3 regions of the Micromonospora sp. NPDC050695 genome follow, and region 1 is predicted to be linked to each of the others. Evidence: riboswitches for the same ligand, from Rfam matches in the RefSeq annotation. Region 1 holds a riboswitch; each other region holds the start of a gene.

Region 1 (6,809 bases):
TCAGTGCCAAGCCGGACACCCTCACCGAGCAGCTCACCGTTCTGGACCGGCTTGCCGCGCAGGAGCGCAAGGAGGTCGCGGGTGTGCTCGCCGTGCGAGCCAAGTACGACGGCGAGAAGCAGAAGCTGGACGTGCTGATTGCCACCCAGACCAAGCAGCAGAACGAGTTGGCCGCCAAGAAGAAGCAGATCGACGCCGAGATCAAGAAGCTCGAGGCATCGCTGCCGAAGACCACGATCAAGACCGCCGGTTGCCCGACCATCAACGGTGTCGCCAGCACCGCCGCCCAGAAGGCGATCAAGACCGCCTGCCAGCAGGTCGGCGACCCGTACGTCTGGGGTGCCGTCGGCCCGAACGCATTCGACTGCTCGGGTCTGACCCAGTACGCCTACAAGTCGGCCGGGATCTACCTCACCCACTACACCGGCGCCCAGTGGAACGAGGGTAAGGCCGTCTCTCGGGCCGACGCTCGCCCCGGTGACCTGGTCTTCTTCTACGGCGACCTGCGCCACGTCGGCCTGTACCTGGGCAACAACCTGATGGTGCACGCGCCCCGCGCCGGAAGACCGGTGACGGTGGCCAGCCTCACCATGCCGGTCGCCGGGTTCCGCAGACCCGGCTGATCCGCCCAGGCACGACGACGGCCCCCGGTCACCGACCGGGGGCCGTCGCGGTTTCTCAGCGGGGTGCGCCCACCGGGGACGGCAGGAGCTGCGCGTCGGCCAGGTTGACGTACATGATGCGGTGGCCGAACTGGATCTGCGCGTACCGGTTCTCGCCGCGGATCACCGTCCAGTCGCCGGGCGAGGACCCGTCGAACGTGCTGGCCCGGTAGTACTCGCCGGCCAGCACCGCGCCGACGGCGTACCGCTGCCCGGCGGCGAGGGTGTACTGAAGTGGGGAGATCGTCTGGTAGGGCACGCCGGCCGGGTAGGCCGCCTGCTCCGGGTACGCCCGCCCGTACACGGGGATGGTGGCCCGTCCGGGCTTCGGGGTGGCCACCACGCCCACGGTCCACCTGGCCGTCGGCGCGGACGCCGGGTTGTGGAACCAGGCGCGTTGTCCGAGGTACCAGATGGCCGTCCAGTCCCCCTGCCGGCCGGCCAACGCGTACGTCTGGCCGGCGGAGGCCCGGGTGCCGTGATCCGACACCTCCATGGTGTTCGGGGTGCCGTCCGGGCGTAGTGCGATGTCGTTGACCAGGGGCGCGTCGGCGGACGGCGCGGTGTGCAGCACCACCGACGAGGAGCCGCGCGGCGCGCACGGCACGCCGGGGGTGACGCATCCCGTGAACACCGGTTGGTTGGTGGCGGGGTCCGGGTCGATCCGGACCAGCCCGGTGGCCGGGGTGCCGGTGTCCAGTCGCGGCGCGTGCAGCAGGTCCAAGTAGTGCGACCAGTCCCAGTAGGGCCCCGGGTCCCAGTGCATCCCGCGAACGGTCGACGCGATGGTGCCGGGCACGTTGTCGTGGCCGATGATGTGCTGGCGGTCCAGCGGGATGCCGAGCCGCAGCGCGAGGTGCCGGACGAGTTTCGCCGAGGTCCGGTACATCGCCTCGGTGTACCAGGTGCCCTGCGCGGCGAAGCCCTCGTGTTCCAGGCCGATCGACTTGGCGTTGACGTACCAGTTGCCGGCGTGCCAGCCGACGTCCTTGGTCTTCACGTGCTGGGCGATGTGCCCGTCCACCGAGCGCAGTGAGTAGTGCCAGCTCACGTAGGTCGGGTCCTGAACGAGTTTCAAAGTGGTCGCCCAGCTCGCCTCGGTGTCGTGGATGACGATGTACTCGATCTTCTGCCGGGCGGGCCGGTCGGAGAGGTCGTGGTTGCCGTAGTCCCCGTCGCCGAACGCCTCGTAGGGCACCGGGATCCATTCGCAGGAGACGGTGCGAGGGCATTCCAGCCCGTCCGGTCGGGCCAGCCGGCGCAGGCCCAGCCGGTCCAGCCAGGAACGCTCCGGCTGTACCGCGCGGGCCGGCAGGGTGATCCGTTGGCCGTCGTCGGTCACCCGGGACTCGCCGGTGCCGATCGTCGTGAAGACCTCGTCGGCGAAGGCCGCCGCCGCGTCGGCGCTGTCCGCGCCGGCGTAGCGGGCCACCGCGCCGTACCAGGTGGCCGGGTCGGTGCCGGCGCCCACCGGGGCACCCAGTTCCTTCTGGTACGCGGCCAGCAGCGCCGCCCCGCCCCGGATGTTGACGTCGGGGTCGGTGCGCAGCGACTCCGGCGCCGCGCCGGTCAGGGTGGCGGCGGTGTCCACGGTCTGCAACGCGGTGCTGGGTGGTGCGGGATCCGCGGCCTGCGGGGGCGCGGGTGCCAGCGCCGGTCGGGAGTCGTCGCCGCGCGGGTCCTCGGTGCCGGCGTCGTGGTGACCGCGCCCGGGCAGGGCGGCCACGTGGCGGGCGTCGGTCAGGTGCATCGGGCCGTAGCCGCCGCTGGTGCTCGGTGTGCCGGCGTTGCTGTCCCAGCGCGACTCCAGGTAGGAGACGCCGAGCAGCACGTCGATCGGTACGCCGTACTCCGCTGCCGCGGCGGCGTACCGCTGTTGACGGTCGACGGTGGGTGCGGCGGCGGCCGCGCCGGCGGGTAGCGGTACCCCGGTCGCGGCGGCGACCACGGCGGCGGCGAGCAGGGCGCGCCGGCCGGGGGACAGGGTTGGACGGTGCATCGAACCCCCTAGATTCCACGGACAAAGGTGAGGTCACCTTCGCGCCGCCCGGGAGTCCGCGTCAATACCTTTCCATGTATCGATGCGTTCGGAAGGAAATCTTCGCCTATGGCCGGCGACCCTCTCCGATCGGTACGGAGTGTCACGGCCGCACGGGTTGCGGATCGGTAACGGGCGTCTCTACGCTGGTCATTCGTCGGCCCGATAGCAGGTCCGCCCACCCCGGGCGGTGACGGACCGACACCGCCGAGTCGTTTCCGAACGAACCGGGGACCCAGGTTCCTCGGGGTGAATCCGCAGCCACTGCGGTAGGGCGCCGACTTCCCGCCCGAACCCGTCAGCTAACCCGGTAGGCGGTCAGGAAGAAGGAGAACGGAACCCCGGTGGCACTCCATGCCCCGCGGCCGCCGTCCGAGCGGCCGGCAGCAGCCGGCCCGACAACGATCGTGCCGCGCCCACGCTGGTCCCGCTTCACCAACGCTCTCGCCGCACTGGTCGGCGTCGCCGTCGTCCTGACGGGCAGCGCCACGGCGGCCCACGCCGACCCGTCCGTCGCCGAGATCGAGCGCCAGATCGACGCCGACTGGAACAAACTCGAACCCATCATCGAACGGCACAACGCCACCCGGGCCGACCTCGCCGTCAAGCGCAAGCAGGCCGACGCCCTGGCCGCCCGGATCGCTCCCCTGGAGCGTCAGGTCGACGCCGCGATGGACAAGGTCAGCGCCCTGGCCGTGCGCGCGTACAAGGGCGAGAACATCTCCACTGTCAACGCGGTGCTCGGCAGCCGGTCGCCGAGCGAGGTGGTCGGGCAGCTCGAGATGCTCGACCGGTTCGCGCACAACCAGCAGCAGGACGTCCGCCAGGTGGCCGACCTGCGTGACGAACTGGCCGCGCAGAAGGCGCCGCTGGACGAGATGGTGACCCAGCTGGGCCGTACCGAGGCGCAGTTGGCGGCGAAGAGGAAGCAGATCAACGAGGAGATCGACCGCCTGCAGAAGCTGCGCCTCAAGGTGTACGGCAACGGTGGCGGCGGCCCGCTGCGTCCCGCGCCCTGCCCGGCCAGCTATCCCGGAGGTGCCGCGGGCACGGCGGTCAAGTTCGCCTGCGCCCAGATCGGTAAGCCCTACGTGTGGGGTGCCGAGGGTCCGAACTCGTACGACTGCTCCGGGCTGATGCTGGCCGCCTGGGCCAAGGCCGGGGTGTCGCTGCCGCACAACGCCGCCGCGCAGAGCCGGGTGACCAAGAACGTCAGCAAGGGCGACCTGCTCCCCGGTGACCTGGTCTTCTACTACAGCGACATCCACCACGTCGGCATGTACGTCGGCAATGGCTGGGTGGTGCACGCCCCCCAGGCCGGTCAGCCCGTCAAGATGAAGAAGGTCGACGACGGCCCGATCCACAGCTACGGCCGCCCCGGCTGACCCAGCCCGGACGCCCGAGGGCCCGCCGCGATCCGTTCGCGGCGGGCCCTCGGCGTCTGCCCGGTCGTGCGTCGCGGGTCAGCGGGTCGGCCAGGTACGCCAGTGCTGCCAGGCGCGGCTGGGCGTCGGCCCCCGCTGCCCCTGGTAGCGCGAGCCGTACACCACCGAGCCGTACGGGTGCTCGGCCGGCGAGGAGAGCCGGAAGATGCACAGTTGGCCGATCTTCATGCCCGGCCAGAGCGTGATCGGCAGGTTCGCCACGTTGGACAGCTCCAGCGTCACGTGCCCGGAGAAGCCCGGGTCGATGAAGCCGGCGGTGGAGTGGGTGAGCAGACCGAGTCGGCCCAGTGAGCTCTTCCCCTCGAGCCGGCCGGCGAGCTGGTCGCCCAGCGAGATGACCTCGAGCGTCGAGGCGAGCACGAACTCCCCCGGGTGCAGGACGAACGGTTCGCCGTCGGGCACCTCGACCACCGAGGTCAGGTCGTCCTGCTGCATCGCCGGGTCGATGTGGGTGTAGAGGTGGTTGTTGAAGACCCGGAACAGCCGGTCGAGTCGTACGTCAATGCTGGACGGTTGGACCAGCATGGGCTCGAAGGGCTCCAGGCCCAGCGTGCCGGCCTTGATCTCGGAGACCAGGTCGCGGTCGGAGAGCAGCATCGGACCACCATAGCGGCGTCTCGCGCGGCACCCGGATTCGGTGCCGGTGACCAGCGCGTCGAGGTCGCTGCTCGTACATTTGTTCGATAGAATGCCCGCATGGCTTCCTGGTCCGAATTCGCCGCCGACGAGCCCCGCCTCGCCGACGGGATCCGCGTTCTCCTGCAGCAGTACGGGCCGGGCTTCGGCTACCTGGCCACGGTCCGCGCCGACGGCGGGCCCCGGGTCCACCCGGTCTCCCCGGTCATCACCGACGAGGGTCTGTTCTGCTTCGTCATCGACTCTCCGAAGCGCCGTGACCTCGAACGCGACGGCCGCTACGCGTTGCACTCGTTCCCGCCGGAGGAGAGCGACGACGAGGCGTACGTGGCGGGTCGCGCCCGTCCGGTGACCGATCCGGCCCAGTTGGCCCGGTTGGCGCAGGGTGCCCGAGCCGAGCCGCACGCCGACTGGCGGTTGTTCGAGTTCACCGTCGACGTGGCGATGCTGACCCGCCGCGAGCAGCACATCGCCGGCGTCCCGGGGGTGCCGCCGGGGCGGCCGGCCGTCCGGGTGTGGCTCGACCCGCAGGCTCCGCCGGCGCCGGTCGCGCCGGCCGCCGTACCGCAGACGCGCCCGACCCGTCTCAGCCGTGACGTTCAGTGCACGGCCGCCTGACCGCGGCCCGGTCCTGGGGAAAAGCCGGTGCCGGCTCCGTCATGACGGAGCCGGCACCGGCTGTACGCGGGAAAGCTACGCCGCGCGGTACGCGTTCCAGGCGGTCAGCATGCGGCTGGCCTGGCCCGGCGTGAACTGGTACATGCACGAGTCGTAGGTGTAGTCCATGAAGTTGGTGATCGGGTCCAGCCCGGTTGCCGAGCAGGTGTCGCGCCCGGTCGGGCACTGGTACGCGGGCGACGCCTCGGCCGGGGTGTCGCTGACGCTGTCGCCCGAGCCGCCGCAGCCGCCCTGGAAGGTGTGGTAGAGGTTCAGCCAGTGGCCGACCTCGTGGGTGCCGGTGTCGCCCTGGTTGTAGTTGGTGGCGGTGCCGCCCGGCAGCGACTCGTTGAGCGCGACCACGCCGTCGGTGCTGGCGAGCTTCCGCTGCGGGAAGGTCGCCCAACCCAGCAGGTCGTCGCTCAGTTCACCCAGGTAGATGTTGAGCGTGTTCTTGCCGCCGACCCGCAGTGCGGACTTCATCGACCGCTCCGCCGACGAGCCGTAGACGATCGGGTACCACGACGGGTTCGTCACCCGGTTGATCGAGTCGAGTCGGAAGGCGAACGCGGTGGCCGCACCACCGGTCGCGCCGGCGTACGCCTGGTTGAGCACGCTGATCTGCGAGGTGATCATCGAGTCAGGGATGTTGCCGCCGGCCCGGGTGCTGTTCTCCTGGATCACGTGCACCACCACCGGGATGGTGACCGTGGCCAGCGCCGTCGCGCCGGCGCCGGTGCGGAAGTTGGCGCGCTCGCGCAGCGCCGCCGCGAGGTCGGCGTCCCGCTCACGGACCTGCTTCGCGGTCAGCTCGTTCGGGTCGTGCAGGGCCGCGGCGCCCGGCTTGACCCGGGCGTTGGTGTGACTGTCGGCTGGCTCCGCGCAGGCGCCACCGGGCGCTGCGGAGACGGCCGAGGCAGCCGGAACGACGCCCACGGCAGCGGTGCTGAGCAGCAACGCGAGGGTCGTCGACGCGACACCGGCGGCACGCCGGGTCAGCAGGTTGGGACGGAGTCCCATGGGCCCACCTCTTTCTGGCGGCGCGGCAGGGGGTGTGTCACGCCGTGGCTGGGAACGTGTGGCAAACGTTACAACCCATCGACGTATTTGAGAACGGCCATATGTTGCCGTCTGGAAACTTCTCCCTGCATGCGTGCCGCGGGGGTACCTGGGTGCACCGGCTGGGTGACTCGGGTACAGTGGTCCCGCCTGCGGGTGTAGTTCAATGGCAGAACATCAGCTTCCCAAGCTGACAGTGCGGGTTCGATTCCCGTCACCCGCTCCAGCACATGAAGGCCCTGGCCGGGACGTGAGTCCTGGACCAGGGCCTTCGTGCCGTCAGGAGAGCCGAAACCGGCCGTGGGCCATTAG
Region 2 (11,604 bases), on a different contig from region 1:
GCACCCGCCGACCCGTGGCCCCGCCGCGATCCGGTCGGCCCGTGCGGCCACCATCGCATCGCTCTCGTTCCGAGGTGTCGACCATGGAGACCGTCGTCTTCTACCAGTTTCTGACCGAGGTGCCCCAGGCCGCCGCCATCTGGTCGGCCCTGTTCCTGCTGGCGTTCAGCGTGCTGGCCGTCCTGGTCGCCCGCCCGGAGCGGGGCGGGCCGACGGGGGAGCCAGCCCCAACCGCGCCCACCGCCCGTGAGGTGGCCGCGGCCGAGGCCGCCGACCTGCGGCGCTACGCCGAGGAGGTGGCCGTCGCGGCGGCCGGCGCGGCCCAGACCGCCCGACGGCGACGCGCTGACTGGCTGATCAGTCAGGAGCGGGTGGAACGGGCCTGGGCCCGCTACGACGAGGCGGACGCCGCGGCCCGTCGCTTCGCCGGGGCCGGGGCGCTGCCCACCCCGCGCACGCCGCACACTCCTGCGGAGTACGCCGCTCGGGAGCGTTACCTGCACCGCGCCGCGATGGCGGCGCACTGGCGCGGAGAGTTGACCATGGGGCAGCTCGGCGACGTGTTCGGGCACCGGCGCGGGTGGGATCCCCGCCGGCACCCGGTCGAGCAGGAGGCCCTGATCGCCCGGGCGATCAGGGACGCGAGGCGCGCCGACTACGTGGTGGCCGCCGGGCGGGAGCGGTCGGCCTGGCGGGACGCCGAGTTGGCCGCCGAGTCGGCCCGCACTCTCGCTGAGGAGGCGTACGCGGCGGCCGCCCGGCTCCGGCCGACCGCGGTGCCGGCCCGCCGGACGGCGACCCGGGTGTTCCGTCCCGCGGTGGTGGCGCGGTGGCGTCCGGCTCGCGTCGGATGAGCCCGATCTGCGGTTGAGCCCGATCTGTGCTGTGAGCCCGGTCACGGGCCCGGGAAATCGGGCGTCCGGCGCGATCGGCCCGATTGGTCCCGCGATTTTGGCGACGTTGCCGGCGGCCTGTCCGGTTGTCGACCACAGGCGTCGCCGTCACCGGTTGTCCCATCGAGTCACGTCATCGGCAATACGCGCAGAAATTGTCGGGCGAAATGATGTTTACGCAGGTGGACACGGCTTGGCAAGGGCTTGAACCGGCCAGTATTGTCGTCCCGTCCGGTGCGGTAACCGATCGCAAGAGGCGACGCCGCGCCGACCCGCTCAATCGTGATCAACGAACCGGGGACCCATCAGTAAGTCCGGGGTGAATCCGCGAGCCACGGCCCGCGGTAGGGCGATCTTCCCGCCCGAATCCGTCAGCTAACCCGGTAGGCGGTGTCGGAAGGAGTTCCATCCTCGTGCAGCACCTTTCCACCCCTCGGTTGTTCCTCCGCCTCCACGGCGCCACGGTGCCCCCGCTCATCCGGTCGGTGAGCTGACCCCCGGGTCACCGTTTTTCCCGCCCGGCCGCGCCGGGCGTTCCCCTGAGCGGTTCACCATCCGCGGACCCGGTCCGCGCGCTGGCGCCTGCCCGGATACCGGCTCGGCCCCGGTGTGCCGCTCTCCCCCCGAACCGTGGAGGACCCCGTGAAGCACACCCTGCACCGTCAGCTCCGCCGCCTCAGCACCGAGCGCCCGTACCAGATCGTCGCCGCCTCCGCCGCGGCCCTCGCGATCGCGACCACCACCGGTGTCCTGCTCGCCGACGCTGACGGCGCCCCGGCCAGCCAGCACACCGCGACCACGGTCGCCGAGATGCGCAGCGACACCGCCGCGTCCCGCAGCCAGGCGCGCGTCGCGGCCCCCTCGGCCAGCGTCGCGCCCAGCACCGCCGCCCCGGCCGCCAGCGCCGCGTCGCCCGCCGCGAAGGCCAGCGGCAACCCGGACCTCACCCGGAAGCCGACGCCGCCGAAGCCGCCCGCGACCAAGGTGCTCGACTACGACTACGAGGCGCAGAACACCTACTACAACTGTGGTCCGGCGGCCACCCGCAACGCGCTCAGCGCCAGCGGTGTCGACCGCACCCTGGACGAACTCGCCGTCGAGCTGGGCACCACCGAGATGGGCACCAACTCGGCCGAGGACACCACCCGGGTGCTCAACGCCGAGGTGAAGGGCTCTCCGTACCGGACCCGGATGTTCGCCGGCTCGCCCAGCCCGGCCCAGATGGATCGCCTCCAGGCCGACGTGGTCGCCGCGATCACCGACGGTCGTGGCGTGGTGGCCAACGTGGTCGGCGACGCCACCGACACCGACGGCGGCTGGCACTCCTACGGCGGCGGGCACTACATCGCCGTCGTGGGCTACAAGGACAACGGTCGGACCGTGCGGATCGCCGACTCGGCGAACGCTGCCGACCCGTCGTACTGGGTCACCACGATCGACCTGGCCAACTGGATCGCCACCCGGGGTTACTCCGCCTGACCCAGGCGGTGGAGCGCCGCGGGCGCCGTCTCCCACGAGGGGGCGGCGCCCGCGGCGTCTTCGTGTCCCGCTCAGTAGTCGATGAAGCCGTACAGCGCGAGGTGGTTCGACTTCGTCCCGCTGACCGTGTGGCCGATGCTGGACGGCCGCACGCTTCCCTTCACGAACAGATAGTCGATCTTGCTGGAGCCGCTGGTGGCGGCCGACCCGTACCCGGTCATGCCGTAGCCGCTCAGCGTGCCGGCCGCGATGCCCGTGCGGTTCGCGTCGATCCCCACGATCCGGATCGTGGAGGCGTTCAACAGGCTCGTCGATACCTGCTGAGCACGAGGGCTCCTCTCCGCGACGACGATGCCCCGTCCAGGTGCCGCACTCTACAGTGGATCTTTGTCGGTCGGGTCCGCGCACGACGCTCGTACCTGGCCGCGAACCGTGGGAGACTGCGGCCGTGGGGGATGAATCGGGTGGTCGCGCCGGGCGTGGGCCGGTCCTGCTGCTACTGCACGGGATGGGGGCGACCGGCGACGTGTGGCTGCCCTCGGCGCCGTTGCTGGAGCAGCACTGGCCCGGGCGGTGGCTCGCCCCGGACCTCGCCGGCCACGGCTGGTCGGCGCCGCTGCCGTCGTACTCCTTCGCGGGCCTCGCCGACCGGATCGCCCACGGCCTGGCAGCCGACGACCGGCTCGTCGTGCTCGGGCACTCGTTGGGCGGCGTGGTCGGTCTCGCGCTGGCCGCCCGCGACGCCGGGCTGCCGGTGGACGCGGTGGTCGGGGTGGGCATCAAGGCGGTCTGGTCGCCCGCCGAGCTGAGCCGCACCGCCGACCTCGCCGCCCGTCCGGTCAGCTGGTTCGCCAGCCGCACCGAGGCAGCCCGCCGCTACCTGCGGGTGTCCGGGCTGGCCGGCCTGCTCCCACCGGACCACCCGGTCGTGGACGCCGGGCTCCGGCGGGTCGACGGCCGGTGGCGTCTCGCCATGGATCCGACCGCGTTCGCCGTCGGTGAGCCCGACCTGGCGGCACTGCTCGCGGCGACCGACGTGCCGGTGGTGCTGGCCCGCGGCGAGCACGACCCGATGGTCACCGACGCGCAGCTCAAGGAGTACGGCGTACCCGTCGCCACGCTGCCCGGGCTCGGGCACAACGCGCACGTGGAGGACCCGGCGGCCGTGCTGGCCCTGCTCGACGCGTACCGCTGAGCCGCTACACGCGGGCCGGGGTGGGCAGGGCCTGCGCCGGCGCCAGCTCGCGGCGGGCGGCGCTCAGGAACCCCTCGGCGTACGACTCGGCCGGGAAGTCACCGAGGTAACGGCGGCGGGTGGTCCACCGCGCCTCGGCGGACGGGTCGGTGTCCAGTAGGTCGGTCAGCACCTCGTCCACGTTGGACATGTCCCGGCGCAGCACGTAACCCGACCCGGCCAACGGGAACCGCTCGGTGAACCGGTCACCCTCGTCGCCCATGTCGGTGACCGCGTACGGCTTGCCGGAGTAGAGGTAGTCCGAGATCACCCCGGACACGTCGGAGACCAGCGCGTCCGAGCGGTTGACGCACTCGGTGAGGCTCAGCTCGCGGGCGGCCGCGCCGACGATGTGCGGGCGTCCGCTGCGGGCCCGGTCGGCGACCAGCAGTTCGGTCAGGCGGGCCAGTTGGCGTGCCGACGCCGGGTTCTGCGCCGTGTACGGGTGGGCCCGCAGGATCACGGTCGCGCCGCGCTCCAGCAGCCGACGCAGTAGCTTCTCGGCCACCGGCAGCGAGCAGTAGTCGGCGTCGGCGTGGTGCCCGGTCCAGGTCGGGGTGTAGAGCACGGTGGGCTGCGCCAACCCCCGCGCCGGCTCGGGGCGTACCTCGATCGACTCGACCTGTGGGCGGCCCACCACCACGAACTTGTCCGCCGGGATCTGCACCCCGGCGCGGGCGTATCGGTCGATCGCCGCCGGCCCCGCCACGAAGATCCGGTCGAAGATCCCCGACACCGGGTTGGCGCTCGGCGCCTTGTCGCTGTCGCCGTGGTGCAACTGCACGTGGGTGAGCTGGGTGAAGCGGATGCAGTGGCTGTTCTTCGCGCCGTGGTTGACGTAGAACGCCGCGCGCAGGCTCGGCACCAGCGCCTCGTCCAGCGACCGCAGGGTGGGGCAGTAGACCACCGGCGCGTCGGTGGCCGCGGCGATCGGGGCCAGGAACTCCGGCTCGCGCAGCACGACCAGGAACGGCCGGCCGATCCGCTGCAGGTACGGCAGCCACATGGTGACCTGGTATTCCGAGCCGGGCGGCGCGGAGAAGTAGAGCAGGAACTCCGGCTCGTGCCGGCGCAGGGCGCGCGCCACCGCACCGCCGCCGACGGCCGGGCGGAACCGCCGCCGGGCCAGGTCCAGGGCGACCGCCCCGGCTCCCGCGCCCAGCAGCACGGTGGCGGCCAGGGCCACGCCGGCCGGCAGGGTCAGCGCGGCGGCGAGGGCCACCACGGCGAGCAGCCCGAGCAGGGCGGTGCCGAGCCGGTCGGCGATCAGCGGCGTCCAGGCACGCACCGGCAGGTTGGCGGCCCGGATCTCCAGATTGCCGGCGGTGCGCAGCGGCCCCACCAGCAGCACCAGCCCCAGCAGGACCAGCGCGGTGGCGACCAGCGCGAGGTCGAGCCCGTCGTCCAGCGGCCGGGAGTAACCGACCAGGATCGCGGCGGCGATCAGCGTCGTCTCGGCGACGAGGTCAGCGGTCGGACGGATCCGCTGCTCGGCGGCCGAGCCGGCCAGCGCGGCGACGGCCAGCGCCAACCCCCAGCCGGTGGCGTCGGTGAGCGCCAGCACGACAAAGGCCAGCACGGCCAACCCGGTGCTCAGGCACCGGGCGGCCAGCTTTCGGACCAGGTCGCCGCGCATGTCGCTCCGTTCGTGGTTCCGCAGCCGTCGACGTCAGTTCGCGGACGCCACGCCGGCCGGCGCCTCGGCCCGGTCCGGCCCGGACTGCGCCGGCACGGCCGGTCCGTCACCGGGTGCCCGGCGTACGTCGATGACCTGGCCGGTCAGGTCGGAGATCAGCACGTCCAGCGACGACTGGGCGACGGCCTCCGCGGCCAGCAGGGTGTGCTCCGGCTCCTCGCCGAAGGCCCGGGTACGCATCGGGGTGGCGGTCCGCTCCGGGTTGATGCAGTTGACGCGTACGCCGACGTCAGCCCACTCGTCGGCGAGGGCCTGGGTGAGGTTGACCAGGGCGGCCTTGGTGGCGGAGTAGAGCGCGTAGCGGGCCCGCCCCCGGGTGTACGAGCTGGAGGTGTAGAGCAGCAGTTGGCCCTTGGTCTGCTGGAGGTAGGGCAGGGACTGCCGGGCGATGGTCACCGGGCCGACGAAGTTGACCTGGAGGAGTCGGTCCATGGTCTCCTCGTCCATCTCGGCGAGGGCGCCCTTCTCCAGGATCCCGGCGGTGACCACCACGTGGTCGATGCGGCCGGTGGCGTCGAAGGCGGTCTTCAGCGCGGCCTCGACGTCCTCGGCGCGCTCGACGTGGGTGCCGGTGGTGGAGCGGCTGAACGGGAAGACCTGCGCGCCGTAGCGCCGGGCCAGCTCGGTCAGCTCGTGGCCGATGCCGTAGCTGCCGCCGAACACCACGATGGTGCGGCCGGTCAGCTCCTCGGTGTAGCTGCGGTGGTCGGTGAGCCGGGGGGCCTGCGCGGCGGCGAGCTGGAAGAGCTTGTCCGCCAGGTGCACGTCGACCGGGTGGGTGACCTTGATGTTCTCGTCGGAACCGTCGATCACCTTGATCGGGGTGCCGGGCAGGTACCGCAGCACCACGCCGCAGTCGTCGGTGGCGGCGAAGTCCGGGTCACCCTCGGCGATCCGGTACGCCTCGCGGATGGTGGGGGAGCGGAACGCCTGCGGGGTCTGGCCGCGGCGCAGCCGCGAACGCACCGGGATGTCGGTGATGCAGTCGTTGTCGTCGACCTGGATGATCGTGTCTGCGGAGGGGATGGCCACGTCCACGGCGTCGTAGGTCCAGAGCGCGTTCACGCACTCGCGGACGATCCGGCCGCTGAGCAGCGGGCGTACCGCGTCGTGGAAAAGGATGTTGCAGTCGGCCGGGCCGACGGCGTCCAGGGCGATGCGGGTGGTCGCGTTGCGGGTGTCGCCGCCCTCGATCACCTTGGTGACCTTGCGCAGGCCGGCCTTCTCGACGATCTGCCGGGCGTCCTCGACGTGGCTGGTGGCCATCAGCACGATGATCTCGTCGATCTCCGGTGCGGCCTCGAAGACGGCCAGGGTGTGCTCGATGATCGGCTTACCGGCGATCTTCAGCAGTTGCTTCGGGATGCCGAGGCCCAGCCGGGTGCCGGTGCCGCCGGCCAGCACCACGGCCACTGTCCGCGAGGGCCGCCACGGCGTCGGGGTCTCCGTTGCGGCGTCCGGGCCAGTGGTCTGGTCCTGCGTCATTGCCGGATCCTCACTCTCAGGAATGCGTTAACGGAAGGTTCCGCCCGAGCGGCGACGGAATGAACCTTAACGCGCGGACCGCGCCGCCCCAACGCGGGCGACGCGGTCCATGGCGTCGTGTCGATGGCGTCGTGTCGATGGCGTCGCTCTATTTGCTGTTCGCGTACGCCTCGTACGCCCGGATGACCTCGTCGGTCGGCCCGTCCATCCGAATGAGGCCCGATTCCAGCCAGATTGTCCGCTCGCAGGTGTCCCGTACCGAGGAGAGCTGGTGGCTGACCAGGAACACCGTGCCGGCGCCCTCACGCAGCTCCCGCACCCGCTGCTCGCTGCGCTTGCGGAAGCCCTTGTCGCCGGTGGCGAGCGCCTCGTCGATGAGGAGCACGTCGTGCTTCTTTGCGGCGGCGATGGAGAAGCGCAGGCGGGCCGCCATGCCCGACGAGTACGTCCGCATCGGCAGGCTGGCGAAGTCGCCCCGCTCGTTGATCCCGGAGAAGTCGATGATCCCCGCGGCCTGCTTGGCCACCTCGTCCGGGTGCATGCCCATGGCCAGGCATCCGAGCACCACGTTGCGCTCACCGGACAGGTCGTTGAGCAGTGCCGCGTTCACGCCGAGCAGCGACGGCTGCCCCTGCGTGTGGATCGCGCCCCGGTTGACCGGCAGCAGGCCGGCGATGGCCCGCAGGATGGTGGACTTGCCGGAGCCGTTGCTGCCGATCAGCCCGATCGCCTCGCCCCGGTACGCGGTGAACGAGACGCCCTTGACCGCGTGCACCTCCCGGACGTTCGGCGCGTGCGTGCGCTTCACCAGCCGGCGCAGCGCGGCGACCGGTGTGGTGCCACCGGCGGCGCCCTGGTGCACCCGGTAGATGATGTGCGCGTCGTCGACCACCACGGTCGGGATGCGCTCCTGCGTGGCGGTCAGTGTCGCGGTCGCCTCGGTGGGGGCCCCGATGTGCTCAACCACGGCCGTACTCCTGTTCGCCGCGCCAGAAGTAGATGAAACCGCCGATCCCGGCCACCAGCGCCCAACCGGCCGCGACCAGCCAGAGCTGGGTCAGCGACTCGTTGAGCAGCGGCGCCTGTTCGAGCAGGGAGTAGCGGGCCAGCTCGATGTAGACCAGCAGCGGGTTGTACTGCACCAGCGTCGTCGCCCAGGCGGGCAGCCGCTCGAAGAGGCTGACGCTGTAGAGGACGCCGGAGCAGTACATCCAGGTGCGCATGACGAACGGCATGACCTGCTTCAGGTCGCTCGACTTGGAGCCCAGCCGGGCCACCAGCAGCACCACGCCGGCGTTGAACACCGCCTGCAGCAGCAGGGCCGGCGCCAGCAGCAACCACTTCAGGGTGATCGGCTCGCCGGTGACCAGCACGATGCCGATCAGCACGACCATCGAGGCCAGCAGCTGCTGGAACTGGGTGATCGTGGTGGACAGCGGCAGGCTGGCCCGGGGGAAGTGCAGCGCCCGGATCAGCCCCAGGTTGCTGCTGATCGACTGGGTGCCGGCCAGGACCGCGCTCTGGGTGAAGTTGAAGATGAACAGCCCGGTGGTCAGGTACGCGATGAAGTTCGGAATGCTGTTCTGCGCCAGCACCACCCCGAAGATCAGGTAGTAGACCGCCGCATTGGTCAGCGGGGTGAGCACCTGCCAGAGCTGACCCAGCTTGGCGTTGCTGTACGAGGCGACCAGCTTGGCGTTGGCGTACGCGGCGATGAAGTGCCGGTAGGCCCACAGTCGGCGGCTGTACTCGACGAGGCTGGGTCGCTCACCGGCGACCCGCAGCCCGTGCCGAGCGGCCAGCTGCGCCTGGGTCAGGCCCGTGTCGGGGTCGACCAGCGCGGTGGTGGCCATGGAAATGGCGCTCCGATCTTTCGTGCAGACGGGGTTGCTCGCGACGATGGAATCCTAGTGGGATGGGTGCGCGGGGCGCCGCCTCGCCGCTGCGTGGACAGTAGTCCGAAACACGTCGGGACGCAACCGTATCGTCGTTGCGCTACTCTGGTCCGCGTGACCTGTGAGAAGAGCCCCTGGTGACGACCGAGAAGAGGCGTACCCCGGCCGGTGCGGCGGTGCTCCGTGGCGAGATCACCACGGCCATCCGGCGCGCCCTGATGCAGGAGCTCGCCGCGGTCGGCTACGGCCGCCTCTCCATCGAGGCGGTCGCCCGCCGGGCCGGCGTCAGCAAGACCGCGATCTACCGGCGGTGGAACTCCAAGCTCGACCTGGTGGTGGAGATCGTCGCCGCGGCGGCGCACGGCAAGCTCCCGGCGCTGGACACCGGCACCCTGCGCGGCGACCTCGCGCTGCTGTTCCAGGCCGTGGCGCACGCCCTGCGCCACCCGCTGGCCTCGCAGATCATTCCGGACCTGCTGGCCGAGGCCGCCCGCAACCCCAGCATCGACGCGACCCTGCGTGAGGTGCTGCACGCCCGCCAGCAGGACATCGGTGGTCGCCTGGTCAGCCGGGCCGTGCAGCGCGGTGAGCTACCGGCCGACACCGACCCGGACGCCGCGATCGATCTCATCGTCGGCCCGCTCTACTGGCGGCTCGCCATCGCCCGACTGCCCCTCACCGACAGCTACCTGGACCGTCTGGTCGAGTCCGTCGTCGCCGGACTCGGCGTGCAGAGCGGGGTGCCCCACCAGCACGGCGCGGGCGTGGGGACGTGACTCGCGCTGCCGCCGGGCACCCCCGCGTACCCGGTACGAGCCCGGTAGGCTGCACCCGCCAATTCGGACACCCTCCCGTGTCGATCCCAGGGCGGTCCGGCCCCGGGCGTACACGGATAGACGACAAGGACGGCTCGTGACGGAAGTCCAGGACGTTGTGGAGGCACCTGCGCCAGCCGACCGGGGCACGCCCACGGCGCCGGGTGGCCGACGATCAGGCTCGGGTGCTCTGGTCCGACGCGTCAACGCCGCCGTGGCCGCGCTACCTGTCGTCCTCACCGACGCCGCGATCGTCAGCTTCGCGCTCTGGACGTTGCTCTACCACCTCAACCTCGCCCTGGACCTGCGCCCCTCGGTGGTCCTGGCCGCCTGGGCCGTCGCCATGGTGATCACGGTGGCCGTCGGGTGGCGGCTGCGCTCCCGTCGCCGGGCCGGCGAGCCGATCCCGACCACCGGCGCCGAGACGGCGGACGAGTCGCCCGAGGCGTCGCCGGCCGCGGTCGGACGCGCGACACTGCTGCGCCGCTACGTCCTTCCGATCGGTGCGGCGACCGGCGCGGCACTGCTCGCGGCCCTCGGCACCGACCAGCTCACCTGGTGGTTGGCGATCGCCCTCGGCGTCGTCGCGATCGTCTCGGTGTGGACGTCGCTGCGGGTGCGGGGCGCGACGACCGGCTTCGGCGTCACCGTCGGCGGCTCTCCCGCGACCGCCGGCGCGGTGACCACCTCGGTGCAGGGCTACGTGGTGCTCGCCGTCTCGCTGGCCGCCGCGTACTTCGCGACGCTGCTCGCCCGGGTGTCCCTCGACGACGTCTTCTACGTCGGCAAGTCGGTCTGGGTGGCCGAACGCGACGAGATCCCGTTCCGGGACTTCCTGTTCACCGAGGGCGTCCTCCCCGGCGGTACGGCGAACCCGCCGATCCCCTCGTTCGAGGTGTTCATCGGTGCGCTCGCGCGTGTCCTGCACGTGCACGCCGCCTCGGTGACCTGGTATCTCATGCTCCCGCTGCTGGCCGTCTTCGTGATCTTCGCGCTGTGGCGGCTGGTGCTGCGGTGGGCGCCCCGGCGTCCGCTGCTGGTCTTCGGTGTGGCCCTGGCGTACATCCTGCTCGTGGCGGGTGCCCCGGACGTGTTGAACACCTACCACCTGCCCCGGCTCACGCAGGGCAAGAGCGTGTTCGTCCACGGGCTCGTCCCGCTCGCCTGGGTGTACCTCACGGACTTCCTGGAGAACCGGTCCCGGCGGGCCCTCGCCCTGCTCGCGCTGCTCTCGGTCGCCGCCGTCGGGCTGACCACCACCGCGGTCATCCTGCTGCCGCTCCTGGCGGCGACGGTCGCCGCGGTGCTGCTGCTCCTGCGGCGTCCCCGCGAGGCGGTCCTGTGCTTCGCCGCCGCCGCCGCGTACCCGCTGCTGTCCGGCGTGCTCACCCGACTCACCACGAACGGCCTCGACAACGTCATCGCCACGTACACCGAGGTGCAGGAACCGCGCGCCGTCTACGAGTTCAGCCTGTGGCTCGGCGTGCTCGGTGTCATCGCCGGCGTGGCCATGTGGAGTTCCCCGCTGCTGTTGCGTCGCGGCGCGCCACGACTGTTGAGCGCCAGCGCCGTGCTGACCGTGACGCTGCTGCTCGTACCCGGTGTCCTGGTGGTGGGCGCCGAACTCACCGGCTTGGCGGCGGTGCTGTGGCGGGTGCCGTGGATCCTGCCGGTGCCGCTGTTCGTCGGCCTGCTGGCGACGATCCGACTGCCCCGACGGCCCCGGCTCGCCTGGCCGAACCGGGCCCTGGCCTTCGCGATCCCGGTCGCCCTGGTGCTCGCCTTCTTCAACCTTGGCGAGCCGATGTGGACGGCCAATGTCCTGCAGGACAAGCCGAGTTGGCGGATGCCGGACACGCGCAAGAACGTGACGTTCTGGATCACCCGGCAGGACCTGCCGGACGGGCTGGTGCTCGCCCCCACGTCGGTCATGCGGGCCATGCCCCAGGTCACCACCCGCACCCGGGTGGTGATGGCCCGGGACCTCTATCTCACCGACTACGGCATGGACACCCCGTTCGCCAAGGACCGGCTGTTGCTGGGCAGGTTCGCCGACGGCGTCGAGCCGATGCCGTCGGTCGCCGAGGTCGACGCGGCCCTGCGCCGG
Region 3 (11,604 bases), on a different contig from region 1:
TGCGGGTGGCCAGCACGTCGGCCACCGGGGCGAAGTCCACGTTGATCCCCATGGCGGCCAGCTCGGCGCCGGCGGCCCGCCAGGCGGCCTCGGTGAGCTTCGGGTCGCCGGCCGCCCCGGCCGCGAGGGCGCTGGGCAGCACGGTGACGCCGTCGGTGATGCGGGTGACGACGCCGTACTCCTGGTCGGTGCCGACCAGGAAGGGTGCCGGGCCGGTGGCGAGCCGGCCGGCGGCGGCGCGCAGCCCCGCGGTGAGGTCGTGCACCTGCTTCGGGTTGTCGACGTTGGTGGTCTCCTGGTTGCCCTTGGTCGGGTCGTCGGCGCTGAAGCCGACCAGGATCAGCCCACCGAGCCGGTACCGGGCGATCATCTCGGCGGGGGTGTCGACACCGGCGAGGGCCTGGTTGCCGGCCGCCGAGCCGGGTGAGACCTTCGTCGCGGAGTCGCCGTACGCGTACGGCATCAGCACCTGGCCGACCAGATCCTCGTCGGAGAGCGTGGCGGCCAGGGCGGCGGCACGGGCGGCGGGATCACCGGGCGGCGTCGACGCGGCGGGTGCGCTCGGACCGGCGGAGGTGCCGGTCGGGCCGGGCGTCGGCTCGGGGCGGTCCGGGGAACCCGTACAGCCGGAGGCGAGCAGGGCGGTCAGGGCGGCGACGGCGACGCTGGCGCGACGCGGGCGAATCGGCACGCCGCCTATCCCACCAGTTCCCCCTTATCGGGGCAACTTGACCTTACCGGTCGGCCGGGACAGGTGGCCGGCCGGACGGCATGCGGGCAGGTGACCGGCGCCCGGGTCAACCGACCCTGGTGAGCAAGGTCACCGGGGCGCCGTCACCGGCGTAGCGATAGGGCTCCAGGTCGGCGTCCCAGGCAGTGCCGAGCGCCTTGTCCAGGGCGTGCGCCAGCGCCTCCGGGGCACGGGAGCCAGCCATCAGCGCCCGCAGCCGGTCCTCGCCGAGCTGGATGTCACCGGCCGCGCCGACGGTGGCCCGGAACAGGCCACGGGCCGGCACGTACATGAAGCGTTCGCCGTCCACGCCGGGACTCGGCTCCTCGGTCACCTCGAAACGGATCATGGGCCACTGCCGTAGGGCAGCAGCCAGCTCGGCACCCGTTCCCGGACGGCCGGTCCACCCGCATTCGGCCCGGCGGGCGCCGGGATCGACGGGCTGAGTCGTCCACTGCAGGTTGACCGGCGCGGCTAGGACGCGCGCGATCGCCCACTCGACGTGCGAGCACACGGCGAGCGGGGTCGAGTGGACGTATACGACGCCACGCGTTGGCACGGTGACCTCCCGGAGAGCGAGGTGCGTCTTCCCCTACGACCTCGTCCACCGAGTGGTTGCTGCAACACATGATGACTTGTGTGACGGATGGTGCGCCAGGGAATCGGAAAAAACGCCGGGTGGAATAGCCGGACGGGTGGTCTCCGTTGCCTCTCAGGACACCGCGACGACCAGCCTGATGTCGTGGTCGTGTACAGTTCCACCGGCGGCTTATGCCGCGTTACACCTTCGCGGGCCGAGTCTGTGTGGCCCGCACACAGCCCCCGGACGTCCAGTCCTCCCGTACGTCTTGCAAGGAGTACCTCCGTGGCGAGCAACACCTCTAAGACCGCGCGCGCGTCCGTCCGGGCCGGCCAGGCTGGCCAGGGTGGCGCCCTCAGCGTGCTGGGCGAGTTCAAGTACCTCATCCCGCTCAACGGCGGCAAGCACGCCTACGTGCGGAACCTGACCAACGGCAAGACCGCGCACCTGCGCACCGACTCCGACGCCTTCGTCGAGGAGATCCGGGTGCTGGCCGCCGCCGGCCACGCCGCCAAGATCCGGGCGGAGATCAACACCCTGGCCACCACCCACCCGAACGACGGCTGGGAGGCCACCGAGAAGCGTCTGGTCGCGGCCGGCGTCTTCGAGGGCTGAGCCCTCCCCCACCGCAACGCCTGAAACCGCCCGCCGGGATGTCCCGGCGGGCGGTTTCGCGTCCGCACCCGTAGCGACAGGGTTCGGCGCGCGCCCTGACTCGACCGCGGCCGGGCCACGTGGCGCCGGGCCGCACCGGGGCCGGGCCGGGCCGCGCCGTTCAGGTCGGGTCGAGCAGGGCGACTTCGCCGGTGGCCAGGTCGTAGAGGCCGCCCACCACGGCCACCCGCTGCGCGGCGACCGGCCCGGCGAGGAGGTCGTCGACCCGCAGCGCGTCCACCGTGCGCCGGACGTGCCGGCGGATCGCCAGCGGGAGCACCGCCGGGTCGTCCAGCCCCACCTCCAGGACCGCCGGCGCGATCTCGTCGACCAGGTGGGCGAGGGAGCCTCCGGGACGTTCCCCGCCACGCAGCGCGTCCACCGCGGCGCCGACCGCGCCGCACCGCTCGTGGCCGAGCACCATCACCAGCGGTACGCCGAGTTGGCCCACGACGTACTCGATGGAGCCGCAGACGGCGCGGTCGAGCACGTGCCCACCGGTACGGATCACGCAGATCGCACCGAAGGTCTGGTCGAAGATCGCCTCCAGCGGCACCCGTGAGTCGATGCAGCCGAGCACCACGGCGTACGGCTGCTGGTCGCCGGAGGCGGTCGCCGCGGCGGCCGTGACGTCGTGTCCGTGGATCGGTTGTCCGCTGACGAACCGTCGGTTGCCGGCGAGCAGTTCGGCCAGCGCGGCGCGGGGCGTGCCGCCGGCCTGCCGCCCCTGTCCCGCCGACTCCATGCCGTTCAGCTTGGCCCGCCGTTCGCGGGTCACGGGCGGGGTCGGGAATGTTCGCCACGGCGCGATTGACGTGGTCTGCTGGCGGGTAGCCGGTGTTACCGCCGGGTATCCCGGTGCTGGTGGTGCCGGGCGGCCCTGGGGGAGGTGGCGATGCCGGAGCGGTTCGAGGTCGGTCTGCCCGACGGTGTGCGGCTGCACGTGGAGGCGGCAGGGCCGGCAGATGCCCAGGTCACGGCCATTTTGCTGCACGGCTGGACGCTCGACGGCCGCAGTTGGCACCGGCAGGTCGACCCACTCAGCGCGCCCGCCGGCGGGGTGCGGGTGGTCACCTACGACGCGCGGGGCCACGGGCGGTCCAGCTGCATGGCACTGCCGACAGCCACCCTGGCCCAACTCGGCGACGACCTGGCCACGGTGATCGACACGGTGGCGCCGTCCGGGCGGATCGTCCTGGTGGGGCACTCGATGGGCGGTATGACGATCATGGAGTACGCGCACCGCCACCCCGCGCACTTCGCCGCCCGCACGGCCGGGCTGGTCTTCGTCTCGACGACCGCCGAGGGGCACACGCACACGGTGTACGGGCTCTCGCCGCGGATCGCCCGACTGATCCGACTGGCCGAGACGACCGGCGCGGGAGTGCTGGCCCGCTGCGGGTCCTGGCGGGCACCCCGGGCGCTGCTGCGCGCCCTGCGACCCAGCATCCGGTGGATGCTCTTCGGCAACCACTGCGAACCGGCCGACATCCGGTTGGTGACCTCGGCGGTGGCCCGCGCCTCGCTGCGCTCCATCGGCGGTTTCCGCGCGTCCATCGGCGCCCAGCACCGGCTGGACACTCTCGCCGCGCTGGCTCACCTGCCGGCGGCCGCCCTGGTCGGCGACCGGGACCGGCTGACCCCGCCGCCGTGCGCCGAGTCGATCGCCGCGGCCCTACCGGCCACCGAGCTGACCGTCTGCCCGGGTGCCGGTCACATGCTGATGATGGAACGCCCGGACGAGGTGAACGCCGCGTTGACCGGCGTCCTGCACCGCGTACTCGCCGAGGCGCCGCCGCGACTGGGCGGCGCGACCACCGCCGGCGCGGGTGCCTGAGCCACGTTCGCGCACCTCGGGCGCGGCGGGCCGGGCCGGGGGCCGTACCCTTCTGCGGTTGGCCCGCGCGGTTCGCGCCGCTTGCCGGCGACCCCGAAGGAGCGTGCGTTGACCGACCAGACCGTCCTGGAGCAGGAGATCGCCGTCGAGCAACGGCACCTCGACCGGGTGTACGCCCGGCTGGCCGAGCTGCGCCGGTCGGCGGTACTGGCCGAGCGGGACGGCTACCGGATGGCGCGGGTGGGCACGTTCGGCGCGCTCGTCGAGCGCGACGCGATGGTCTTCCACGCCGCGCAGCGGCGGCATACCCTCGACGCCGAGCACGAGGGGCTGGTCTTCGGCCGGCTGGACCTGCGGGAGGGTCAGACGCTGCACGTCGGGCGGCTCGGCATCCGCGACGAGAACGCCACCACGCTGGTCGTCGACTGGCGCGCGCCGGCCGCCGCCGCCTTCTACCAGGCCACCCCGAACCAGCCGCTGGGCGTGGTGCGTCGCCGCACCATCCAGTCCCGCGCCGAGCAGGTCACCCGCATCGAGGACGACCTGCTCGACCCGAGCGCCGCCCCCGAGGGGATGACGGTGGTCGGCGACGGCGCGCTGCTGGCCACCCTGTCCCGGGCCACCGGCCGGGGCATGCGCGACATCGTGGCGACGATCCAGCGGGAGCAGGACGAGGCGATCCGCTCGCCCAGCTCCGGGGTGACGATCGTCGCCGGCGGCCCGGGCACCGGCAAGACCGCGGTCGCCCTGCACCGGGCGGCCTTCCTGCTGTACTCCGACCGCAGCCGGTACGCCGGCGGCGGCATCCTGGTGGTCGGCCCGTCCTCGGTCTTCGTCGAGTACATCGCCTCGGTGCTGCCGTCGCTCGGTGAGGACACCGCGACCCTGCACTCGCTGGGGACGCTCTTCCCCGGCATGACCGCCACCCGTACCGACCCGCCGGAGGTGGCGGCGGTGAAGGGCTCGTTGCGGATGCGCCGGGTGTTGGAGCGGGCGGTGCGCGACGCGGTGCCGGGCGGTCCGGGCGAGTTGCGACTGTTGTACCGGGGTTCGCTACTGCGACTGGACCGGGCCGAGCTGGACGGGATCCGGGATCGCGTGCTGCACCGGGGCGCGCGGCGCAACGAGGTACGCCGGGCCGGCTTCGACGGGGTGTTCGCCGCGCTCTGGGCGCAGGCCCGCCGGCTGAACATCGGCCGGCTGCCGGAGCAGCGGGCCTTCGAGGACGAGGTCGCCGAGCGGCCGGAGTTCCGCGAGTTCCTCAAGGCGTGGTGGCCACGGCTGCACCCCCGGCACGTGCTCGGTTGGCTGGCCCGGCCGGAGCGCCTGCGCCGTTACGCGGGCGGGATCCTCTCCGGCGCGGAGATCCGGCTGCTGGGCGCGGCGTACCGGGATCTGGACTCCACGGGTCTGACCATCGCCGACGTGGCGCTGCTGGACGAGCTGGACGCCCTGCTCGGCCGGCCGGCGCAGCCGGCGCGGGCCCGGCGCGACCCGTTCCAGCTCGCGGGCGGGGTCCGCGAGCTGAGCACCGCCGCGGACCGGCAGCGGGCCGCCCGGGCGGCGGCCCGGGAGCGGCCGGAGGACTACCGGGAGTACGCGCACGTGGTGGTCGACGAGGCGCAGGACGTCTCGCCGATGCAGTGGCGCATGATCGGCCGGCGCGGCCGGTTGGCCTCCTGGACGGTGGTGGGCGATCCGGCGCAGACGGCGTGGACCGGTGACCCGGAGGAGCTGACCCGTGCGCGCGACCAGGCGCTGGGCCGGCGCAAGCGGGCCGATTTCACGCTCACCACCAACTACCGCAACTCCTCGGAGATCTTCGCGGTGGCGGCGGCGGAGATCCGCCGGCTCTACCCGGACCTGCCGTTGCCGACCGCCGTCCGCTCCACCGGGGTCGACCCGGTCGAGCTGGTGGTGCCGGCGACCGGGTTGGAGACCGCCGTCGTGGAGGCCGCCACCGCCCTGCTGGCGGAGGTGGACGGCACGGTCGGGGTGATCACGCCGGTCCCCCGCCGCGACGAGGTCGCCGGCTGGCTGGGCACGCTCGGCGCGCCGCGCCTGCAGGTGGTGACCAGCCTGGAGGCCAAGGGCATGGAGTACGACGGGGTGGTGCTGGTGGCTCCGAGCGAGATCCGGGCGGATCCGGGCGCCGGCGTACGGACGCTCTACGTCGCGCTCTCCCGGGCCACGCAGCGGCTCACCACCATCGACCCGACCGGCTGATCCGCCCTGGCGGGCACCGTCGGCCGCCCGTCGACCGTACACTTGCATACATAGCGATGTGCGCATACATTTGACCGGGTCCCGACTGGCGACGGAGGGTGGATTTCGTGGGCGCAGGTCATGACCACCACCACGCGTCGGTCACCAACGCGGCGCAGCAGCACCGGGGCCGGCTCTGGGCGGCGTTCGGGCTGCTCGCCACCCTGATGGTGGTCGAGGCCGTGGCGGCCCTGCACACCGGCTCGCTGGCTCTGCTCTCCGACGCCGGGCACATGTTCACCGACGTGCTCGGCATCGGCATGGCGCTCGCCGCGATCACCGCCACCCGGCGGACGACCGGCGACCCGCAGCGCACCTTCGGGCTCTACCGCCTCGAGGTGCTCGCCGCGCTGGCCAACGCCGCCCTGCTCTCCGGCGTGGCGGTCTACGTGGTGATCGAGGCGATCGGCCGGTTCGGCGATCCGCACGAGGTGCTGACCGGCCCGATGCTCACGGTCGCCGTACTCGGCCTGCTCGCCAACGTGGCCGCCTTCGCCCTGCTCCGCGCGGGCGCCCGGGAGAGCATCAACCTCCAGGGGGCCTACCTGGAGGTGCTCGGCGATCTCCTCGGCTCGCTCGGCGTGATCGGCGCGGCACTGCTCATCACGGTCACCGACTGGTGGTGGGCCGACCCACTGGTCGCGGTCGCCATCGGCGTGTTCATCCTGCCGCGCACCTGGCGACTCGGCCGGGCCGCCGTCCGCATCCTGGTGCAGGCCGCCCCGGAGCACCTCCAGGTCACCGCCGTACACGACCGACTCGCCGCGGTTCCCGGCGTGGTCGAGGTGCACGACCTGCACGTCTGGACGCTCACCTCGGGCATGGAGGTGGCCTCCGCGCACCTGACCATGGCACCCGGCGCCGAGGTCGGCACGGTGCTCAGCGCCGCGCGCACGGCCCTGCACGAGGACTTCCGGATCGAGCACGCCACGCTGCAGATCGAACCCGGTGCCGCACCCGGTGCCTGCGGTTCGGTCGAGTGGTGACGGCATTTCAGGAGATTCACTCGGATTGGTCCGAGTTTTTCGTGACGACGTACGCACCGTCCGTCACATCGGCTGCAGCGGCCCCACCAGCACCGGTAGGCTCGGTCCCGGCCTCCACCAGGCGGCGCCCACCCGGCGCCGGTGGCGGCCGCCGCCTAATCGCCCGAGCGGGCGAACCGGGGAACCATGTTCCTGGGGTGCATCCGCGTCAGCGGTAGGGATCTTCCGTCCCGAACCCGTCAGCTAACCCGGTCGGCGGCTGACGGAAGGACATGCGTAGTGGCACCAGCACGACCACCCGCCGCCCGCCTGGCGGCCCTGATCGTCGCGATGTTGGCCCTCGGCATCGCACTCCCGCCCGGCACCGCCTCGGCCGCTCCCCCGACCGGCCAACGGGCCGCCGCGGCGCCCGACGGTGACGAGGAGGGCGGCACCCCCGCCCTCCGGGCCCAACTGGAAGCCGCCAGCAAGGGCTACCTGGACGCCAAGCGCGCCCTGGACACCTCGCTGCAGCGCCAGCAACAGCTCACCACCCAGCTGAAGACCACCGAGGCCGAACTGAACGTCCGCAGCGGCAAGGTCGGCGAGATCGCCGGCCTGGCCTACCGCACCGGCCGCCTCGGCGCGATGTCGGCGCTGCTCAACAGCAACACCCCGGAAGGCTTCATGGACCGGGCCGCCGCCCTGGACGCGGTCGCCGCCAACGAGGACCGGGTGCTGCGCGACCTGCTCACCACCAGGGACGAGGCCACCCGTACCCGGGTCGCCCTGGACGGCGAGATCCGCGAGCAGCGCAAGCAGGTCGCGGTGATGGCCAAGCGCAAGGAACAGGCCGAACGGGCTCTCACCGTGGCCACCACGCCCAAACCGCAGACCACCGCCGACACCGGCTCCAACCGGGGCACCTCCAGCGCCAACGCCACGGCCGCGCCGCGCAACTCCGACGGCTCCTGGCCATCGGAATCGTGCAGCATCAACGACCCCACCCCGGCCAGCGGCTGCATCACCCCCCGCACCCTGCACGCCCTCAACCAGGCCAAGGCAGCCGGCTTCACCCATTACGTCTCCTGTCACCGCTCCGGCGGCTCCGGCGAACACCCCAAGGGTCGGGCCTGCGACTTCGCCGCGGCCAAGGGCGGCTTCGGCGGTGACGCCACCGGCGCCGACAAGACGTACGGCAACAACCTGGCCGCGTACTTCATCCGCAACGCCGACCGGCTCGCCGTGCTCTACGTGATCTGGTACCGGCAGATCTGGCTGCCGAGCAGCGGATGGAAGTCGTACAGCGGGGCGGGTGGCGACCCGGCCAGCGACCACACCAACCACGTGCACCTGTCGGTGTACTGACCCCACCCGTGGCCGGCGCCCGCCTCACCCGGGGGGGGGTGCCGGCCACGGGTACGTCAGCGGGCGTACACCGGACGTCGCCGGCCGTCGGACGACCCGGCCGGGCCCGGCGGGCAGCATCCGGGGCATGCCTCGAATTCCACCCACCGCCCGCAAGGCGCTGCTCACCCTGCACCTGGTCACCTCCCTCGGCTGGCTCGGCACCGACCTGGTGCTGCTCACCCTCGGCGTGGCGGTGCAGCGCGGCGCCGACCCGGCCACCGTCTACCCGGTCACCGCGCTGCTCGGCACCGTGCTGTTCGCGCCGCTGAGCGTGCTGGTCTGGCTGATCGGTGTCGCCAGCGCCCTCCTCACCCCATGGGGTCTGCTGCGCTACCGCTGGGTACTGGTCAAACTCGTGCTCACCACGGTGATGGTCGGACTGGTCCTGTTCCTGCTCACCCCGAACCTGCGCCACGCCGGTGACCTGGGCGCCGCACTACCCACCCGGGACCGTGCCGACCTGGTGATCGCACCCGCCGTCTCGACCAGCCTGATGATCATCGCGACGGTGCTCTCCACGTACAAGCCGTGGGGCCGCCGCCCCGCCCGCCCCGCCGCCCCTGCCGCGCCCGCCCGCCCCACGGCCACCGCCCGCGCCGCCCGCGGCCGTCGCGCACCTGCCGGTCCCGCCGGTCCTGCCGGTCCTGCCGGTCCTGCCGCCCATGATCGCGCTACAACCAGGATGTAGTGGGCTCGGCGCCGCGGGATGCCACTACATCCAGGATCGAGCACGATCTTGCGAGACAGGGGACCGCCGGTCCGCCCCGCGCGGAGGCGCGGAGGCGCGGAGGCGCGGAGGCGCGGAGGCGCGGAGGCGCGGAGGCGCGGAGGCGCGGAGGCGCGGAGGCGCGGAGGCGCGGAGGCGCGAGGGCGCGGGTCAGGTGGCGGGCGGGGGGTTGCCGGCGCGGTCCAGGGCCGCGCCGAGGCGGCTGGCCAGGGCGAGGTGGGCTGCGCGGGCCTGGCGGAACGCGTACCGGAACAGCGGGGCCGGTGCGCTCAGGGTGATCTCCACGTCGACCCGGAGCAGTCCGTCCGGTTCGGCGCGCAGTCGGGTGTGGTTGCGCACGGTGGTGGCCGGCCGCTGCCGGGCCACCATGACGATCTCGTCCTCCTCGTTGATCAGCACGTCGGCCTGGTAGGTGGTCCGGAAGCGCAGCGGGCCGGCCTGCAACCGGTCGCTGATCGCGTAGCTGGCCAGGGCGCCGGGGCGTGGTGGCAGCCGTTGGACGCTGACGATCAGCGGATGCAGCTCACCCTGCCGGGTCAGGTCGCTGAGCAGGGCGGCCGCCTCGGCGGGGGCGCACCGGGCCTGAACGGTGTAGCTGAAGGTATCGCGCCTGAGCACACCGTCTCCTGCCGTCGCTGGTCGCACGATCGTCCCGTACACCGAACGGGCTGGCAACGCCCGGACGGACACCGGCCGATGCGTCGCGGTCCATCACTTGCCCCATTAGGGTCGGTTAGTGACGAATCACCGGGCGTGACGGAGAGGGTGGATTCATGAACGGTGCCGACCAGTGAGCGGGCACGTGATGGTCTTCGCGCCCACTCCGCAACTGACCGTGACCGTGGACCAGCCGAACGACCACACCGAACTGCACCTGCACCCCGGTGGGCAGGGCGTCTGGCAGGCCCGGATGGTGATGTCGCTGGGTGTCGACGTGGTGCTCTGCGCCGCGCTCGGCGGCGAGATCGGCCAGGTGTTGGAGCCGCTGCTGGTCAGCGAGGGGGTGGACCTCAAGGTGGTGGTCCGCGATTCCGGCAGCGGCGGATACGTCCACGACCGCCGGGGCGGATCGCGGCAGGAGGTCGCCGACGTGCCCGGGCAGCCGTTGAGCCGCCACGAGCTGGACGAGCTGTACAACCTGGCCCTGGGCGAGGGTCTGCGGGCGTCGGTGAGCATTCTGAGTGGACCCAACGAGCCGTGGCTCGTCCCGGCCGACCTGTACCGGCGCTTCGCCGCCGACCTCGGAGCCAACGGTGGCCAGGTCGTGGTCGACCTCTCCGGCGATCACCTCGGCGCGGTGCTGGACAGCGGGGTCTTCTTCCTCAAGGTGAGCCACGAGGAGCTGATCCGCGACGGCCGTGCCCGCAACGACGACCTCCCGGAGCTGACCCGGGCGATGTACGACCTGCACTCCGCCGGCGCCGAGACCGTGGTGGTCAGCCGCGCCGACCGGCCGGCGCTGGCGCTCATCGACGGGGAGCTGTTCGACGTGGAGATGCCTCGACTGGAGGCAGCCGACCCGCGCGGCGCGGGCGACTCGATGACCGCCGGGGTGGCCGCCGTCGTGGCGGGCGGTGGCGACATCCGGACCGCCATCCGCACCGGCGCCGCCGCCGGCGGGCTGAACGTGACCCGGCACGGCCTCGGCACCGGACGGCTGGACTCGATCACCGGCCTGGTGGACCGGGTCCGACTGGTGCCGGCCGACAGCCGACCACAGGAGCGCACCACCCCGGACGAGCTGGCCGACCGGGTGGTCGAGCGATGACACTGCGGGTCCTCGTCACCAACGACGACGGGATTGCCGCGCCGGGCATCCACGCACTGGCCCGGGCGGCGACCCAGCGAGGGCTGGACGTGGTGATCGCCGCGCCGTTGGAGGAGGCCAGCGGCACCAGCGCCGCGATGAGCGCGGTGGAGCGCGACGGGCGGGTCGTCGTGCACGACCATCCGCTGCCGGACCTCGACGGCGTGCCGGCGTACGGGGTTGGCGGCTCACCCGGGTTCATCACGCTGATCGCGCTGCACGGAGCGTTCGGCCCGCCGCCGTCGGTGGTGCTCTCCGGCATCAACCGGGGCGCCAACGCCGGTCGTGCCGTGCTGCACTCGGGCACGGTGGGTGCCGCGTTCACCGCCGCCACGAACGGCTGCCGGGCGATGGCCGTCTCACTGGACGTCCTCACCGCGGGCGAGGCCACGGCCGCCAGCGGGGGCGCCGCCGTGGACGCCGCCGCCTCGGTACGCGACAGCGAGCGGCACTGGAGCACCGCCGCGCGGGTCGCCCTCGACCTGCTCCCCCGGCTGACCTCCGCGCCGCTGGAAAGCATGCTCAACGTGAATGCCCCGGACCTGCCGCACGAACGCCTGCGTGGGGTACGGCGCGGCACGTTGGCCAGCTTCGGCCAGGTACAGATGACGGTGGCGGAGTCCGGGCAC

What was found. A riboswitch is a leader RNA that binds a small molecule or an ion and turns the genes downstream of it on or off. The one in region 1 is predicted to bind cyclic di-AMP.
Region 2: it holds a riboswitch for cyclic di-AMP, as region 1 does, so the genes downstream of both, AB0H52_RS21890 (C39 family peptidase) here and AB0H52_RS09270 (C40 family peptidase) in region 1, are expected to answer to the same signal.
Region 3: it holds a riboswitch for cyclic di-AMP, as region 1 does, so the genes downstream of both, AB0H52_RS26670 (hypothetical protein) here and AB0H52_RS09270 (C40 family peptidase) in region 1, are expected to answer to the same signal.

Annotation. Positions count from the first base shown of each region.
Region 1 covers NZ_JBFAHZ010000009.1:41,341-48,149, forward strand. Annotated here, with positions in the region: gene AB0H52_RS09260 (NlpC/P60 family protein) at 1-623, shown strand, start outside; gene AB0H52_RS09265 (peptidoglycan recognition family protein) at 679-2,661, opposite strand; cyclic di-AMP (ydaO/yuaA leader) riboswitch at 2,896-3,031, shown strand; gene AB0H52_RS09270 (C40 family peptidase) at 3,045-4,085, shown strand; gene dcd (dCTP deaminase) at 4,164-4,742, opposite strand; gene AB0H52_RS09280 (pyridoxamine 5'-phosphate oxidase family protein) at 4,842-5,399, shown strand; gene AB0H52_RS09285 (zinc metalloprotease) at 5,475-6,458, opposite strand; tRNA gene AB0H52_RS09290 (tRNA-Gly) at 6,650-6,723, shown strand.
Region 2 covers NZ_JBFAHZ010000032.1:31,860-43,463, forward strand. Annotated here, with positions in the region: gene AB0H52_RS21885 (hypothetical protein) at 84-854, shown strand; cyclic di-AMP (ydaO/yuaA leader) riboswitch at 1,157-1,298, shown strand; gene AB0H52_RS21890 (C39 family peptidase) at 1,524-2,372, shown strand; gene AB0H52_RS21895 (hypothetical protein) at 2,444-2,650, opposite strand; gene AB0H52_RS21900 (alpha/beta hydrolase) at 2,821-3,567, shown strand; gene AB0H52_RS21905 (CDP-glycerol glycerophosphotransferase family protein) at 3,572-5,242, opposite strand; gene AB0H52_RS21910 (bifunctional cytidylyltransferase/SDR family oxidoreductase) at 5,276-6,787, opposite strand; gene AB0H52_RS21915 (ABC transporter ATP-binding protein) at 6,936-7,754, opposite strand; gene AB0H52_RS21920 (ABC transporter permease) at 7,747-8,640, opposite strand; gene AB0H52_RS21925 (TetR/AcrR family transcriptional regulator) at 8,859-9,458, shown strand; gene AB0H52_RS21930 (DUF6077 domain-containing protein) at 9,595-11,604, shown strand, end outside.
Region 3 covers NZ_JBFAHZ010000052.1:25,175-36,778, forward strand. Annotated here, with positions in the region: gene AB0H52_RS26635 (glycoside hydrolase family 3 protein) at 1-700, opposite strand, end outside; gene AB0H52_RS26640 (DUF3145 domain-containing protein) at 798-1,289, opposite strand; gene AB0H52_RS26645 (hypothetical protein) at 1,596-1,925, shown strand; gene AB0H52_RS26650 (carbonic anhydrase) at 2,086-2,709, opposite strand; gene AB0H52_RS26655 (alpha/beta hydrolase) at 2,860-3,801, shown strand; gene AB0H52_RS26660 (AAA family ATPase) at 3,910-6,027, shown strand; gene AB0H52_RS26665 (cation diffusion facilitator family transporter) at 6,135-7,052, shown strand; cyclic di-AMP (ydaO/yuaA leader) riboswitch at 7,195-7,326, shown strand; gene AB0H52_RS26670 (hypothetical protein) at 7,383-8,399, shown strand; gene AB0H52_RS26675 (hypothetical protein) at 8,527-9,129, shown strand; gene AB0H52_RS26680 (SRPBCC family protein) at 9,319-9,786, opposite strand; gene AB0H52_RS26685 (PfkB family carbohydrate kinase) at 9,959-10,936, shown strand; gene AB0H52_RS26690 (5'/3'-nucleotidase SurE) at 10,933-11,604, shown strand, end outside.